One region of the Variovorax sp. AB1(2024) genome, then DNA from elsewhere that is predicted to be linked to it. Evidence: predicted binding sites of a transcription regulator. Region 1 holds the regulator's gene; each other region holds the start of a gene.
What was found. The regulator LexA, encoded in region 1, represses DNA repair genes until DNA is damaged. The targets are predictions, from matches to a motif close to ACTGTATNNNNATACAGT.

Region 1 (3,534 bases):
GCCGTGGCCTCCACGCTGGCCACCCATGCGGAGGCCGCCATGAGCACCGCGGCCCACGAGATCGATTCGCCGGCCGACTTCATGAATCCGAACGTGGTGAAGGCCGTGCTCGATGCACAGGGCAACGCCATGTACTTCAGCCGTGCGCCCATCCCCTGGTGGCGCGACGGTTCCGCCAACGGCGCCGCGCCCACGGTGCTGCCCACGCCAGCCCCCCTGCGCCACATCGGCATCTACGGCTACCGCGCAGGCTTCGTGCGCAAGTTTCCGTCGCTGCCGCCTTCGCCCGTCGAGGCGACCGAGGCGCTCGAGCAGTTGCGGGCGCTGTGGCACGGACACCGCATCGCCGTCCACGTGAGCCACGTGGCGCCCGGCCCGGGCATCGACACGCCCGAAGACCTGGCGCGCGTGCGCGCGGTCTTCGCCGCCGGCCCGACGGCCTGAGGAGCTCGACGTGCCTGTCGGGGCAGCGACAAATCCCGGGGAGCACGCGTGCTATCCTCGAAGCAACTCCGCCCTGCCCAAAGCCCCTGAAGCCGACGCCTGGCGCGACACAAAATCTAAGAACCGTCCGAGGACACCATGAGACTAATTTTGCTGGGCGCGCCCGGGGCGGGCAAAGGCACGCAAGCGGCCTTCATTTGCCAGAAGTACAGCATCCCCCAAATCTCGACCGGCGACATGCTGCGCGCCGCCGTCAAGGCCGGCACGCCGCTCGGGCTGCAGGCCAAGGCCGTCATGGATGCGGGTGCACTGGTCAGCGACGACCTGATCATCAATCTCGTGAAGGAACGCATCGCCCAGGCCGATTGCGCCAGCGGCTTCCTGTTCGACGGCTTCCCCCGCACCATTCCGCAAGCCGACGCCATGAAGGCGGCGGGCGTCAAGCTCGACTACGTGCTCGAGATCGACGTGCCCTTCGGCGACATCATCGAGCGCATGAGCGGCCGCCGCTCGCATCCGGCTTCGGGCCGCACCTACCACGTCAAGTTCAACCCGCCCAAGGTGGAAGGCAAGGACGACGTCACCGGCGAAGACCTGATCCAGCGCGAGGACGACAAGGAAGAAACCGTGCGCAAGCGGCTCGACGTGTACAGCCAGCAGACGCGTCCGCTGGTCGACTACTACTCGGCCTGGGCCAAGACCGACCCGGCCGCCGCGCCGAAGTACCGCGCCATCAAGGGCGTGGGCACGGTCGATGAAATCACCCAGCGCGCACTCGCAGCGCTGAGCAGCTGATTGCCGGCCGCCCTCCGTCAGGGCGGCCACCACCTCACCCGAGCAACTCGAGCATCAGCGCGATGCGCGCCTTCACCGGCGTGAGCGTGCCCGCGTCCCGCAGGCGGTCATCGGCTTTCGGCAGGATGCGCCCGTTCATGCAGCGCGTCGCGCGAACCACCGCCACGCCCGCCTCCTGCGCCTTCAGCGCAGCCGCTTCGAGCGCGTGATGCAGCGTGCCGTTGCCGGTGGCGGCCAGCACCAGTCCACGGACCGGTTCGGCGTTGCCGGGCTGCAGCAGCGCCTCGACGACCGCACCGCTCGCGCCGGCATGGCTCATGACGATCTCCACGCGAGGCCACTGGACGGCGGCCGCCTCGAAGATCTTCGAAGCCGGCAGCGCCCCGCCCTCGGGCCACGCCCTCACGCGGCGCACTTCACCTTCTTCCACATAGCCAACCACGCCTGCATCGCCTGATGCGAAGGCATCGAGTCTGTAGGTGTGGACTTTCTGCACGTCGGCGCCACTGTGGATCGCGCCGGCGCACACCACGGTCACACCCCTCGCACCCGCTGCCAGAGCCACGCCGATGGCATCGCGCACGTTCTGCGGACCATCGGGCGACAGCGCGCTCGCCGGGCGCATGGCGCAGGTCAGCACCACAGGCTTCGCGCACGCCAGTACGGAATGCAGGAAGAAGGCCGTCTCCTCCAGCGTGTCGGTGCCGTGCGTAACCACCACGCCCGCCACGTCGGGCTCGGCCAGCCAGTGCGCGCAGCGCTGCGCGAGCTTTTGCCAGGTCTCGAAGGACATGTCCTTGCTGTCCAGTTGCGCGACCTGCTCCGCCACCAGCGTCACGCCCTGGGGCGCCTCGATGCCGCCCAGAAGGTCCGCTACGCCTACCTGCCCGGCCGTGTAGCCGATGTTGTCGCCGCTGCTGGCGGCCTTGCCGGCAATGGTGCCGCCGGTGCCCAGCACGACCACGCGGCGCAGTTCAGGCGAGGGGAAATCGGGCATGTCTTGTCAACTTTTTAAAACTGGTTAAAAATACAGGTACTGGATATCTAGCCAGTGCCGCAAGGAACCACATATGCAGTTCGCCGTGAAGCTTACAGCCCGCCAGCAGCAGATCCTGGACTTGATCCAGAGCGCCATCGCCCGAACCGGCGCGCCACCCACGCGCGCCGAAATCGCCAATGAACTCGGGTTCAAGTCGGCCAACGCGGCCGAAGAGCACCTGCAGGCATTGGCCCGCAAAGGTGTCATCGAACTCGTCAGCGGCACCTCGCGCGGCATCCGCCTCAAGGGCGACGCCCTGCGCTCGCTGAACGAAACGCGTCACCGCGAAGGCGGCCAGTTCTCGCTCTCGCTGCCCGGCATGGCGCAACTGGCGCTGCCGCTCATCGGCCGGGTCGCCGCGGGCTCGCCCATCCTGGCGCAAGAGCACGTCGACCAGACCTACTACGTCGAGAACACACTGTTCCAGCGCCAGCCCGACTACCTGCTCAAGGTGCGCGGCATGTCCATGCGCGATGCCGGCATCATGGACGGCGACCTGCTCGCCGTGCAGGCCACCAAGGAAGCGCGCAACGGCCAGATCGTGGTGGCGCGCCTGGGCGACGAGGTCACCGTCAAGCGCCTGAAGCGCAACAAGCAGGTCATCGAGCTGCACGCCGAGAACCCCGACTACCCGACCATCATCGTCCAGCCCGGCGAGCCCTTTGAGATCGAAGGCCTCGCCGTGGGCCTCATCCGCAACACCATGCTGATGTAGGCCTGCTGGCAGCAGCACTCACCCGGCCGCGACAGGTGGCGGGCGTATGGCGCGAAGTCGCCATCACCCTGTCGCGGCCGATTCAAGAAATCCTGCCTGTGTTCAACCTCATACTTTTTTGGAGTTCACATGGGAATCGCCCTCCTCGCCATCGCTGATTTCTGGATGCCGCTGCAATCGCTCGCCAACCGTTTGATTCCGGCACGCCGCCCTCATCGCCACGCCCCGCTCGACCACAGCGAGAGTTCCGCCGGCCTGCGCTATGTCGCGGTGCGACCCTCTTGCGGCGCGACGCCACCGGCGGCTGCAGCCACCGCGCCGGCGCGCCCGTTGCGCGTGGTGCGCGTGGTCGACGGAAAGGGCCAGCAGCGCAGCAACCGTGTCGTGATCTCCGGCCGCATGGACGACGTGTGCGCGGAGCTCGACCGTCTGGCGGCCCTCGAAGCGGCCGAAGCCATGGTCACCGCGCCCCGCTCCACACGCCTGCACTGAGGCGCGGCCCCCTGGGAGAGCCCGTCGGCAGTGGGTATCCAAACGTTCG
Region 2 (3,534 bases), 1.7 Mb from region 1:
CGTCGGCCACCACGAACGGCAGCACCTTGCGCGAGGGCACGTGCAGCCGGCGCAGATCGTCGGCGCGCACACGGCGCACACGGCGCGCCTGCAGCAGGCGCTCGACCGCCTTCACGCCCAGGCCCGGCACGCGCAGCAGCATCTCGCGCGGGGCGTGGTTCAGGTCGACGGGAAAACGCTCGGCGTGCGCCAGCGCCCAGGCCAGCTTGGGGTCGACGTCCAGCCGCAGCAGGCCGTCGGGCGCGGCCACGATCTCCTGGTGCTCGAAGCCGTAGAAGCGCATGAGCCAGTCGGCCTGGTAGAGCCGGTGCTCGCGCATCAGCGGCGGCGCCACCAGCGGCAGCGCGCGGGCGGCATCGGGAATGGGGCTGAAGGCCGAGTAGTACACGCGCTTGAGCTTGTAGGCGCCGTACAGCGTGGCGCTCGACGCGAGGATGTGGCGGTCGTCGGTGGCGTCGGCGCCCACGATCATCTGCGTGCTCTGGCCGGCGGGCGCGAACGGCGGCGGCCTGGCGGCGGCGGGGGCCGCGCCGGGCAGCGCGCGGATCGGCACCACGCGGCGCGCCTCCTCGCGCGTGTCGTCGATGCGCAGGCGCAGCCGCGCCATGGAGCGGCGGATGGCGCTTTCGTTCTTCTCGGGCGCCAGCGCCTGCAGGCCCTCGGTGGTGGGCATCTCGACGTTGATGCTGAGCCGGTCGGCATAGCGGCCGGCGCGCGCCAGCAGCTCGTCGCTGGCGTCGGGGATGGTCTTCAGGTGGATGTAGCCGCGGAAGTCGTGCTCCTCGCGCAGCAGGCGCGCCACCTCGACCACCTGCTCCATGGTGTGGTCGGGCGACTTGATGATGCCGCTCGACAGGAACAGGCCCTCGATGCAGTTGCGCCGGTAGAAGTCGAGCGTGAGCTGCACCACCTCTTCGACGCGGAAGCGCGCGCGCGGCACGTTGCTCGATGCGCGGTTCACGCAATACAGGCAGTCGTACTGGCAGTGGTTGGTGAGCAGCACCTTCAGCAGCGAGATGCAGCGGCCGTCGGGCGCGTAGCTGTGGCAGATGCCCGCGCCCTCGGTGGAGCCGATGCCGCGGCCGCCCACCGAGTCGCGCGGCTGCGAGCCGCTGGATGCGCAGGAGGCGTCGTACTTGGCGGCGTCGGCCAGGATGGCGAGTTTGCGATGGATGTCCACGGGAGACCTCTTGGTTACTGTATGAATATACAGTCATCGGCCATCCCAAAGGCTGCGATTTGTAAGCGGGCCGGCCGCACCGGCGCGGCGTTGCGCCGCACTCCAACCTTGGCTACCCTCGCTGCCAGATGACCGACGACCCGACAGCACCCGCCTCCGCCCCCGCGCCCTCCCCCGCTCCCACGCCCATTTCCACCGCGCTTGCCGCCGATCGCATCGCGGTCAAGTTCACCGCACCGGACGGCACCCCCGCCTTCGCCGTGCGCTGGCAAGACGGCGTGTACGCCTACATCAACCAGTGCCCCCACGCGGGCGGGCCGCTCGACTTCGAAGGGCAGATCATCGAGAGCTCGGGCCGCTTCCTGATGTGCGCGCGGCACGGCGCGATCTTCGAGCCCGACACCGGCAGGTGCGTGGGCGGCCCGTGCAAGGGTGCCAGCCTCGTGCCGGTTCCGGTTCACGAGCGGCCCGACGGCAGCATCTGGCCGGGCCAGGCCGAATGAACACAACCTTCAAGGAGAACCCTATGCGCAAGAACACCCGACCTCACCCCCTCGCCCTGTCGGTCGTGGCGCTGGCCCTCGCCGGCGTGCTGGCGGGCTGCACCGGCATGGCGGCCGGCACCGGCGGCAAGGCTTCCACGGGCATGAGAGTGACGTCCGCAGCGTTTGCCGACAACGGCGTGATCCCGGCCGAGCATGCCGGCGCGGGCGAGTGCGGCGGCAGGAACATTTCTCCGCCGGTGGCCTGGAGCAACCTGCCGGCCAAGACCCGGTCGGTCGCCGTGCTGGTGTTCGACCCCGACGGCGCGGCCGGCCTCGGCGTGTCGCACTGGGTGGCCTACAACATCGCGGCCGAGCGCGGCGAGCTCAAGGCGGGCGAAGGCCAGGCGGGCTCCAACTTCAACTTCACCATGGGCCCGAACGTGGCCGGCGCGCCGGCCTATCGCGGCATGTGCCCGCCGGTGGGCGACCGGCCGCACCATTACGTGCTGACCGTGGTCGCCACCGACCTGGCGCCCGGCAGCCTGCCGGCCGGTCTCGGGCGCGACGCGCTGCTGGCCGCGCTCAAGGGTCATGCACTCGGCGGACAGAGCGTGGTGGGCCTCTACAGCCGCTAAAGCCCTCGGGCTGCCGGGTAATAATCAGGCTCCCGATCTGCCGGCGGCCCGTCAGCCATGGCTGCAGCCGCTTTTCCGAAAGCCCATCGATGGCCCTGACCGCCGCCGCGTCCGACGTTGCCCCGTCATCCGAACTCGACGCCATGTTCGACCTGGCGCCCGTCTCCCTCTGGATCGAAGACTACAGCGGCCTCAAGCGCAAGCTCGACGGCTGGCGCGCCGAAGGCGTCACCGACCTGGTGGCGTTCCTGTCGGAAGACCCGGGCCGCGTGAGCGAATGCATGGCACTGCTGAAGGTGCTGCGGGTCAACCAGCACACCCTGAAACTCTTTGCCGCCGACAGCCAGCAGACCCTGCTCGATTCCCTGGACCGCGTGTTCCGCGGCGACATGTCGGCCACCGTGGTGCACGAGCTCGACCAGCTGTGGCGCGGCCAGCTCACCTTCGAGAGCGAAACGGTCAACTACGCCCTGGACGGCCGGCGGCTCGACGTGCGCGTGCGCGCCCGCGTGCTGCCCGGCCATGAAGCCACCTGGGAGCGCGTGCTGGTCTCGCTCGACGACGTGACCGAGCGCGTGGCCGCGCAGCGCCTGCGCGACGAAAGCGCCACCTACGCGCGCAGCCTGTTCGAGCGCTCGCCGGTGTCGCTGTGGGTGGAAGACTTCAGCGCCGTGCGCGCGCTGCTGCAGAGCATCCGCGCGCGCGGCATCACCGACTTCGCCACCTTCATCAAGGTGCACCCCGAATTCGTCACCCGCTGCATGCAGGAGATCCGCGTCATCGACGTGAACCGCGAAACGCTGCGCATGTTCGGCGCGCCCGACCTGCAGACCCTGCTGGGCAGCCTCTCGCGCATCTTCCGCGACGAGATGCGCGAATCCTTCGCCGAGCAGCTGCAGGACCTGTGGAACGGCAAGACCGTGCAGCACCGCGAGGTGCTCAACTACTCGCTGTCGGGCGAGGTGCTGAACATCCACATGCAGTTCGCGGTGCAGGACGACCGGCTCGACACCTGGGACCTGGTGCTGGTGTCGCTGGTCGACATCACCGCGCGCAAGAAGGCCGAGGCCTACCTGGAATACCTGGGCAAGCACGACGTGCTCACGCAGCTGTGCAACCGCACCTATTTCACCGAGGAGCTCACCCGCCTCGCGCGCAAGGGCCCGTGGCCGGTGTCGATCGTGGCTATCGACCTGAACGGGCTGAAGCAGCTCAACGACCAGGAAGGCCACGC
Region 3 (3,534 bases), 1.5 Mb from region 1:
GGCGTCGAGGTAGATGTCCATTCAGGTGATTCCGGGAGAAGAGATGCAAGCGTTTGCAGGCTTGGCGGGCGTGGCGGGCGACCACGCCGCGCACCCGGTAGAGTCTGCCGCCCGGGGCGGAGCAGCGGCTTGCCTTTTATGCTGCCTATGCCGATAAGATTGGAATCCAATGCTCAATCAAGGATATTTGATGAAACTGGATTCCATAGATATCAAGATTCTTGATCTCCTGCAGCAAGACGCCGAGCTGCAGGTGGCGCAGATCGCCGAGCAGGTGGGCCTGTCTGCCACGCCATGCTGGAGGCGCATCCAGCGGCTCAAGGAGGGGGGCGTCATCACGCGCTCGGTGGCCCTGCTCGACCCGCGCAAGGTCAACGTGGCGGTGACGGTCTTCGTGTCGGTGCGGACCAGCACGCACTCGCAGGAGTGGTTCGACCGCTTCACGGCCACGGTCCATGCCATTCCGGAAGTGGTCGAGTTCTATCGGATGAGCGGCGACGTGGACTACCTGCTGCGCGTGGTGGTGCCGGACATCGCCGCCTACGACGCCGTCTACAAGCGACTGATCTCGGGCACGAACCTGCACGACGTCAGCTCCAGCTTCGCCATGCAGGAACTGAAGCAGACCACGGCGCTGCCGCTGGGTTACGTGTAGAAGGTTCGCGAAGCGGCCACGCCGCCGTTCAGAACAGGCTGCCCTGCCCCGCGGCGCCAGGCGGCCGGAACGCCGTGATGTCCAGCGGAATGCGCTCGCGGTTGTAGCCCAGTCGGTTCGTCGCCTTCTCGAAGCGCTGGTGGATCAGGTCGGCCCACAGGCCCGAGCCCTTCATGCGCGTGGCGAAGTCGGCGTCGTAGTCCTTGCCGCCGCGCATCTCGTGGATGCGCGCCATGATGCGGTCGGCGCGCTGCGGATAGTGCAGTGCCAGCCATTCCTTGAAGAGCGGCGCCACCTCCCACGGCAGCCTCACCACCGTGTAGAAGGCGCTGCGCGCGCCGGCTTCCCATGCGGCCTCGAGCACCTGTTCCATGTCTTCGGTCACGAAGGGAATCTGCGGCGCCACGCTCACGCCGACCGGCACGCCCGCCTCGGTCAGCGTGCGGATGGTGCGCAGACGGCGGTGCGGCGCCGCGGCGCGCGGCTCCAGCTTGCGGGCGAGTTCGCCGTCGAGCGTGGTCACGGTCACGTACACGGCCGCAAGACGGTCGGCCGCCATGGGCGCGATCACGTCGAGGTCGCGCTCGATGGCGCTCGACTTGGTGACCAGCGCGAACGGATGCCGCGCTTCCTGCAGCAGTTCGATGACCGAGCGGGTGAGCCTCAAGTCGCGCTCGATGGGCTGGTAGCAGTCGGTGGCGGTGCCGATGGCGATGTAGCTGGGCCGGTAGCTCTTGCGCCCGAGCTCGGTGCGCAGCATGTCGGCGATGTTTCGCTTGGCGATCAGCTTGGTCTCGAAGTCGAGGCCGGGCGACAGGTTGAGGTAGCTGTGCGTGGGCCGGGCGAAGCAATAGATGCATCCGTGCTCGCAGCCGCGGTAGGGGTTGAGTGAGCGGTCGAAGTAGATGTCGGGCGAGTCGTTCTCGTTGAGCGCCGACTTGACGTCTTCGAAGCGCACCTCGGTGGCGATGGGCTGCAGCTCCTGCGCCTCGGCCACGCCGTCTTCGAGCGTGCCCCAGCCGTCGTCGAAGGCATTGCGCTCGTCCTTGGAGAAGCGATGCGCAAGCTGCGTGGCCGCGCCGCGGCCCTTGATGGCGTGGATGGGGATGTGGGCTGCGGGCATGGCGGAACCTCATTACTGTGTATTTGTACAGTATTTCACTGTTTTCTTGTGGCCGCCCGCTTTTTACATTTCTCTCTTGACAGAAATTTCGCAAATCCTAAACTCCAAGCCATGGAACTCACAGAAATTCAACGCAAGTTCGTCCTCCACTGGGGCGAAATGGGGTCCATGTGGGGCGTCAACCGCACCGTCTCGCAAATCCACGCGCTGCTCTTCGCCCACGGCAAGCCGATGCATGCCGAGGAGCTGTCCGAAACCCTGGGCGTCGCGCGCTCCAACGTCAGCAACAGCCTGAAGGAACTGCAGGCCTGGAACCTCGTGCGCGTCACCCACACGCTGGGCGACCGGCGCGACTATTTCGAGACCAGCGTCGATGTGTGGGAGCTGTTCCGCACCGTGGTGCGCGAGCGCAAGGAACGCGAGTTCGACCCGACCATCCGCGTGCTGCGCGAACTGGTCTCGAGCCCCGATTTCCAGAAGGAACCGCCCGATGCGCAGGACCGCATCCGCTCCACCATGGACCTCATGAACAAGCTCGCCACCTGGGCCGACGAAATGCTGCGGCTGTCGCCCGGCACGCTCGACAAGGTGCTGACACTGGGCGCCAGCGTGCAGAAGTTCGTGCGCGGCGACAAGGCCGGCAAGGACGAAGACCCCGACGCACACCACGCCAGCCTGCCGATGATCTGAACCCGTCTCTTTTTTTGCCCTTTAATTTCTGTTTTGACAGAAATATCGAGAACAAAGGATTCCATGAGCCGCGACGCCCTCCCCGCCTATCCGCTGACCCTGTACTTCGACGCCAGCTGCGCCATCTGCTCGGCCGAAATGGGCAACCTGGGGGCGCGCGACACCGCGGGCCGGCTGCGCTTCGTCGATTGCTCGCCGGCATCGTTCAGCGACGGGCCGGCGCCGCGCGACGCGCTCATGGCCGCGATCCACGCGGTGGATGCCACGGGCCGGGTGCTGGTCGGCGTGCCGGCCATCCGCGCGAGCCGCGCGGCGGTGGGCCTGCCCAGCGGCGGCGGCCTGCTCGACCTGCCGCTGGTCGCGCCGCTGGCCGACCGCGCCTATGCCCTGCTGGCGCGCAACCGCTACCGCATTCCGCGCTGGCTGGCGACACGGCTGGCGGGGCGCGTCGCGCCTACCTGCAACGACGGCAACTGCCGCCTCTGAAGAAAAAACACCACCCGAGGGAACAGCCATGCCCACAGTTTTCCAGCCCGACTTCCACCTTCCGCTCGAAGCGCCCGCACAGGCACCTGCCGGCGCCTCCATCACCGCCGAAGACACCCAGGTCTACTTCACCGAAGTCGCGTTCGACTACAGCGCCTGGAGCCCCAGCTACAACATGCACTTCGGTTTCTGGCGCGCCGGGCTGAACCCGTTCAGGCGCGAAGGCATGCTGGTCGAGATGAACCGCGTGGTCGGCCGCGCGCTGCGGCTTGGCGATGCGCAAGCCGGCGCCGCGCCCCGCCGCTGCGTGATCGACATGGGCTGCGGCGCCGGCGCCACCGCGCGCACGCTGGTGGGCGACAACCCGTCGCTGTACGCAGTGACCGTGACCAACGTGGCCGTGCAGAACAGCATCGCCGCCAGGCTCGATGCGGCGGCGGGCGTGGCCGACCGCATGGCCCACGTGGAGGCCGACTACACCCGCACCGGCCTGCCCGCCGCGCAGGCCGACGGCGCCTGGGCCCTGGAGAGCGCCTGCTATGCAGAGGGCACCGCCAAGGCCGATTTCATCCGCGAGGCC
Region 4 (3,534 bases), 300 kb from region 1:
TTTTCGCGCTCGTATTCTTCGAGCTTCGCGGGCAGGTCGCGCAAGCCCACATGCGCCCGCACGATGCCGGCCACCGAGCACTCGTCGGTGATCGCCAGCGCCGTGTAGCCGAGCTGATAGGCCCGCTCCACCATCTCCTCGGGCGTGGATGCGCCGCGCTGGAAGCTGAAGTTGGTCAGGCAGTGCAGCTCCGCGTAGTCGGGCAGCGTGAACGCGGGTGGCTTGCGCAGCCTCACCGGCAGCGCATGCACCTTGGCGGGCTGGCGCCTGCTTTCCTGCTTCTCGCTCAGCTCAGGCATAGAACCCCTGCAGGTACCAGCGCACCTCGCCCGAAGAAAAGCGCGCAGCGGGCCGCTCGCGAAAGATCCACACCAGCCCGGCTTCGGGGCTTTCCGCGACGTAGTAGTCGCGCATGGCGGGCTGGCCGCCCTCTTCCTTGTCGCCCCACCAGCCTGCCTCGACGCGCTGCGGCCCGACCAGCCTGCTCAGCGTGCCGCGATAGCACGGGCGCTCGCCGTCCATCTCGAGCCGCAGCGGCTCGGGCAGCAGCCACGGCGGATAGATGGCATCGGGCTGCGAGGCGGCGGCCTGCGCCTGCCTGCGTGCCTTGTCGGGCGGGGCTTTGTCCTTGTGCAGCGCGGGCCGCCACGCCTGCTTGCGCTCCGGCCGGTGGTCGGCCTGTGCCGAGGGCACCAGCACCTGCGACGGGCCGAGCCGCACGCTGAGGCGCTCGACCATCTCGTGCAGCCTGTCGCCCTTGCGGTTGTCCTCGGGCAGGAAGCTGGTGCTGGCGCCGGCCCACGGATCGGTCTCCAGCGTGCGCAGCCGCAGCCAGCTCGCGGGCGCCGAGAGCGTGGTGAGCGCGAGTTTTTCGGACATCAGCCGGCGCAGGTGCGCCATGTCCTGCGTGGGCTCGGCCGTGCGCACGGTGACCTGCTGGTGCGGCGGCAGGTTCACGCCGTTGAAGCGCTTGAGGTCGAGCGTCCATTGCAGCTCGAGCGCGCGCGCACCGCGCTGGCGGGCACGCAGCCACAGCTGCAGCGAAGCCAGCAGCCGGTTGGCCGACCACATGAGTTCGGGCGCGGTTTCGGCCAGCGCGGGCAGTTCGAGCTTCTGCTCGAACACGTCGGGCAGCGTGAGCCAGGCATGGCTTTCGGGGCGCAGGCCCCAGGCGGCATCGAGCGCATCGCGCAGCTCGGCACCGAAGCGCCGCGTAAGGCCGCCGCGCGGCAGCGCAGCCACGTCACCCCAGGTACGGCAACCGAGGCGCGCGAGCAGGTCGAGGTGCGCGCGCGCCGCGCTCAGGGTGTCGAGCGGCAGGCCGGCGGGCACGTCTTGCGGCCGCTTCTCTTCGCGCGCGAACAGCCGCAGCCGGGCCAGCGCGATGAGGCTGGTGGCGCCCTGCGTACCCAGCATGCGCGCGTCGGGCGCGGGGTTGTCGGCCAGCAGCAGGCGCATCAGCTGCAGCCGGCCGCCCCAGAGGCGTTCACAGGCCGAGACTTCGAGCATCAGCGCTTCGTCCTGCCAGGCGACGTGGGGCGTGTAGCGCAGCGCCCACCAGCCGAGAGCCTCGGGCGTGGGCAGGACCGGGCCCTCGGGCGTGCCGGCGTCGTCAAGTAGCCACCGCAAGGCGATCCAGTGCACCTGGGCCTCCTTTCCACGCGTCGATGCGCACCACCTTGGCGGAGGTTGCCGTCTCGCCGGCTTCCACCACGGTGCCTTGCTGCTGCAGCCGCAGCTTGCGGCGCACCCGGGCGGCGGCCAGCAGCGCGGCCATGCGCTCGTTGCGCGCAGGCAGCATGACCGGCAAGGCCAGCGGCGGCCCGCGGCGCTTGAGGATGTGCAAAGCGATCTGCGAAGCATCGGCCTCGCAGCGGTCGGTGCGAAGGCGCAGCCGCGCGGGCGAAGCCGACAACGCGACCGAGTCGGGCCGGCACACGAACAGCAGCAGTTCATGCTGCGCCGCCGCCAGTTGCAGCCGCCGCAGTTCGGCCACCCGTGCCTGCGGCAGCCACGCCACCACGGCCGCCACGTCGGCGCAGCGCAGCGCCTGCTCGCAGGCCCAAAGCCGCGCGGCCGGTGCCTCGCTGCGCACCCACATCAGCGCTTCCACCGGCAGCCCCTGCGCCGCGAGCGACGGCCCGCAGGGCTCGAAGGGCGGGCCGACCAGCACCACCGGCCCGCCGCGCGCCTGCACCGCCTGCGCCAGCGCCGGCAGCAGCAGCCGCCAGACATGGGCTTCGGGCGCGGCCTGCAGCAGTTCCGTCATCGCGCCGACCGGCCATCCGCCGCCCGGCAACTCCGCGTCGAGCGCGGCATGGCCGGTCGCGACGACCTGGGCGTCGGCCAGGCCGAGTTCGTCGGCATGCCAGACGCCGCGGCCCGCGGCAGCGGAAAAGGAATCGAGGAAAGGAAGGCCCATGGCGAAGACTGTTAACTGTATTTTTATACAGTATTCCATGGGCTGCGGGAAAAAAGCTGTTTTTCTTCGTCACGGGGATTTTCATATTCCCACTGCTCATGCGAAGGCGCCCAGAAGTCGTTTGAGCCGGGGCTGCCGCTTCGCTCCAATGGAGCCGTCCAACAGGAGCACCGCATGACCACCCCCAGCACAGCCGTCACAGCCGTCACCGCAGGCCTGAACTACCTCCAGCCGTCCGCCCTGCGCCCCGTCAGCTACACCTTCCAGCCGCCGCCCGACACGCCCTGGGAAAGCGGCAGCTACGAACTGCGCCCCATGCCCATCGCGGATGCGCGCGCAGCCGCAGCGCCACCCGACATCGAGCGCGAAGGCTTCGTGCTGCGCGACGCGCCCACGGCCGTGCGCGACTTCCTCGACGACGCGGAGGTCACGGCCATCTACCATCGCGAGGTGGCCGAACTGGCACTCGCCGTCACGGGCGGCACGCGTGCCCATGTCTTCGACCACCTGGTGCGCAGGCGCGAAGCCGACCGCGCCGCCCTGAGCTTCGGCCGCCGCGCGACCGACGGCCGGGCCGCCGCCAACGGCCGCATCCACAACGACTACACCGAGGAATCTGGCCGTCGCCGGCTGTCCCTGGTGCTGCCCGACCCCGAGGAAGCCGCGGCCGTGCGGCGCTATTGCATCGTCAATGTCTGGCGTTCGATAAGGGGGCCGGTGCTCGACACGCCGCTCGCCGTGTGCGATGCCCGCTCGGTGATGGCCTGGGACCTGGTCGACGCCGAGGTGCGCTATCCGCGCCGCACCGGCGAGATCTACCTCGCGACGCATTCGCCCTCGCACCGCTGGTCTTACTTTTCCGCGATGGACCGGCACGAGGCGCTGGTGTTCAAGCAGTACGACTCGCAGCTCAGCGGCGTCTCTCGCTACACGCCGCATGCCGCCTTCGACCACCCCGAGGCGCCCGCCGACGCGCCGCTGCGCGAGAGCATCGAGGCCCGCTGCCTGGTGGTGTTCGAATGAACACGCTCGACTTCTGGTTCGACTTCGGCAGCAACTACAGCTACCTCAGCGTGATGCGCGTGGAGCAGGAGGCGGCCGCGCACGGCATC

Region 2: the regulator LexA is predicted to act here: its motif matches at 1,197-1,214, upstream of WIX39_RS08295 (putative DNA modification/repair radical SAM protein).
Region 3: the regulator LexA is predicted to act here: its motif matches at 1,793-1,810, upstream of WIX39_RS23175 (PA0069 family radical SAM protein).
Region 4: the regulator LexA is predicted to act here: its motif matches at 2,437-2,454, upstream of imuA (translesion DNA synthesis-associated protein ImuA).

The regions. Positions count from the first base shown of each region.
Region 1 covers NZ_JBBHKP020000001.1:3,452,549-3,456,082, reverse strand. The annotation lists gene kdsB (3-deoxy-manno-octulosonate cytidylyltransferase) at 1-444, shown strand, start outside; gene adk (adenylate kinase) at 583-1,239, shown strand; gene WIX39_RS16135 (asparaginase) at 1,274-2,236, opposite strand; gene lexA (transcriptional repressor LexA) at 2,310-2,993, shown strand; gene WIX39_RS16125 (hypothetical protein) at 3,123-3,485, shown strand.
Region 2 covers NZ_JBBHKP020000001.1:1,769,703-1,773,236, reverse strand. The annotation lists gene WIX39_RS08295 (putative DNA modification/repair radical SAM protein) at 1-1,180, opposite strand, end outside; gene WIX39_RS08290 (Rieske (2Fe-2S) protein) at 1,309-1,683, shown strand; gene WIX39_RS08285 (YbhB/YbcL family Raf kinase inhibitor-like protein) at 1,707-2,300, shown strand; gene WIX39_RS08280 (sensor domain-containing diguanylate cyclase) at 2,390-3,534, shown strand, end outside.
Region 3 covers NZ_JBBHKP020000001.1:4,949,776-4,953,309, forward strand. The annotation lists gene WIX39_RS23165 (aminotransferase class V-fold PLP-dependent enzyme) at 1-21, opposite strand, end outside; gene WIX39_RS23170 (Lrp/AsnC family transcriptional regulator) at 191-655, shown strand; gene WIX39_RS23175 (PA0069 family radical SAM protein) at 684-1,778, opposite strand; gene WIX39_RS23180 (GbsR/MarR family transcriptional regulator) at 1,890-2,468, shown strand; gene WIX39_RS23185 (thiol-disulfide oxidoreductase DCC family protein) at 2,532-2,954, shown strand; gene WIX39_RS23190 (SAM-dependent methyltransferase) at 2,983-3,534, shown strand, end outside.
Region 4 covers NZ_JBBHKP020000001.1:3,150,907-3,154,440, reverse strand. The annotation lists gene WIX39_RS14680 (error-prone DNA polymerase) at 1-299, opposite strand, end outside; gene WIX39_RS14675 (Y-family DNA polymerase) at 292-1,644, opposite strand; gene imuA (translesion DNA synthesis-associated protein ImuA) at 1,613-2,422, opposite strand; gene WIX39_RS14665 (CmcJ/NvfI family oxidoreductase) at 2,597-3,445, shown strand; gene WIX39_RS14660 (2-hydroxychromene-2-carboxylate isomerase) at 3,442-3,534, shown strand, end outside.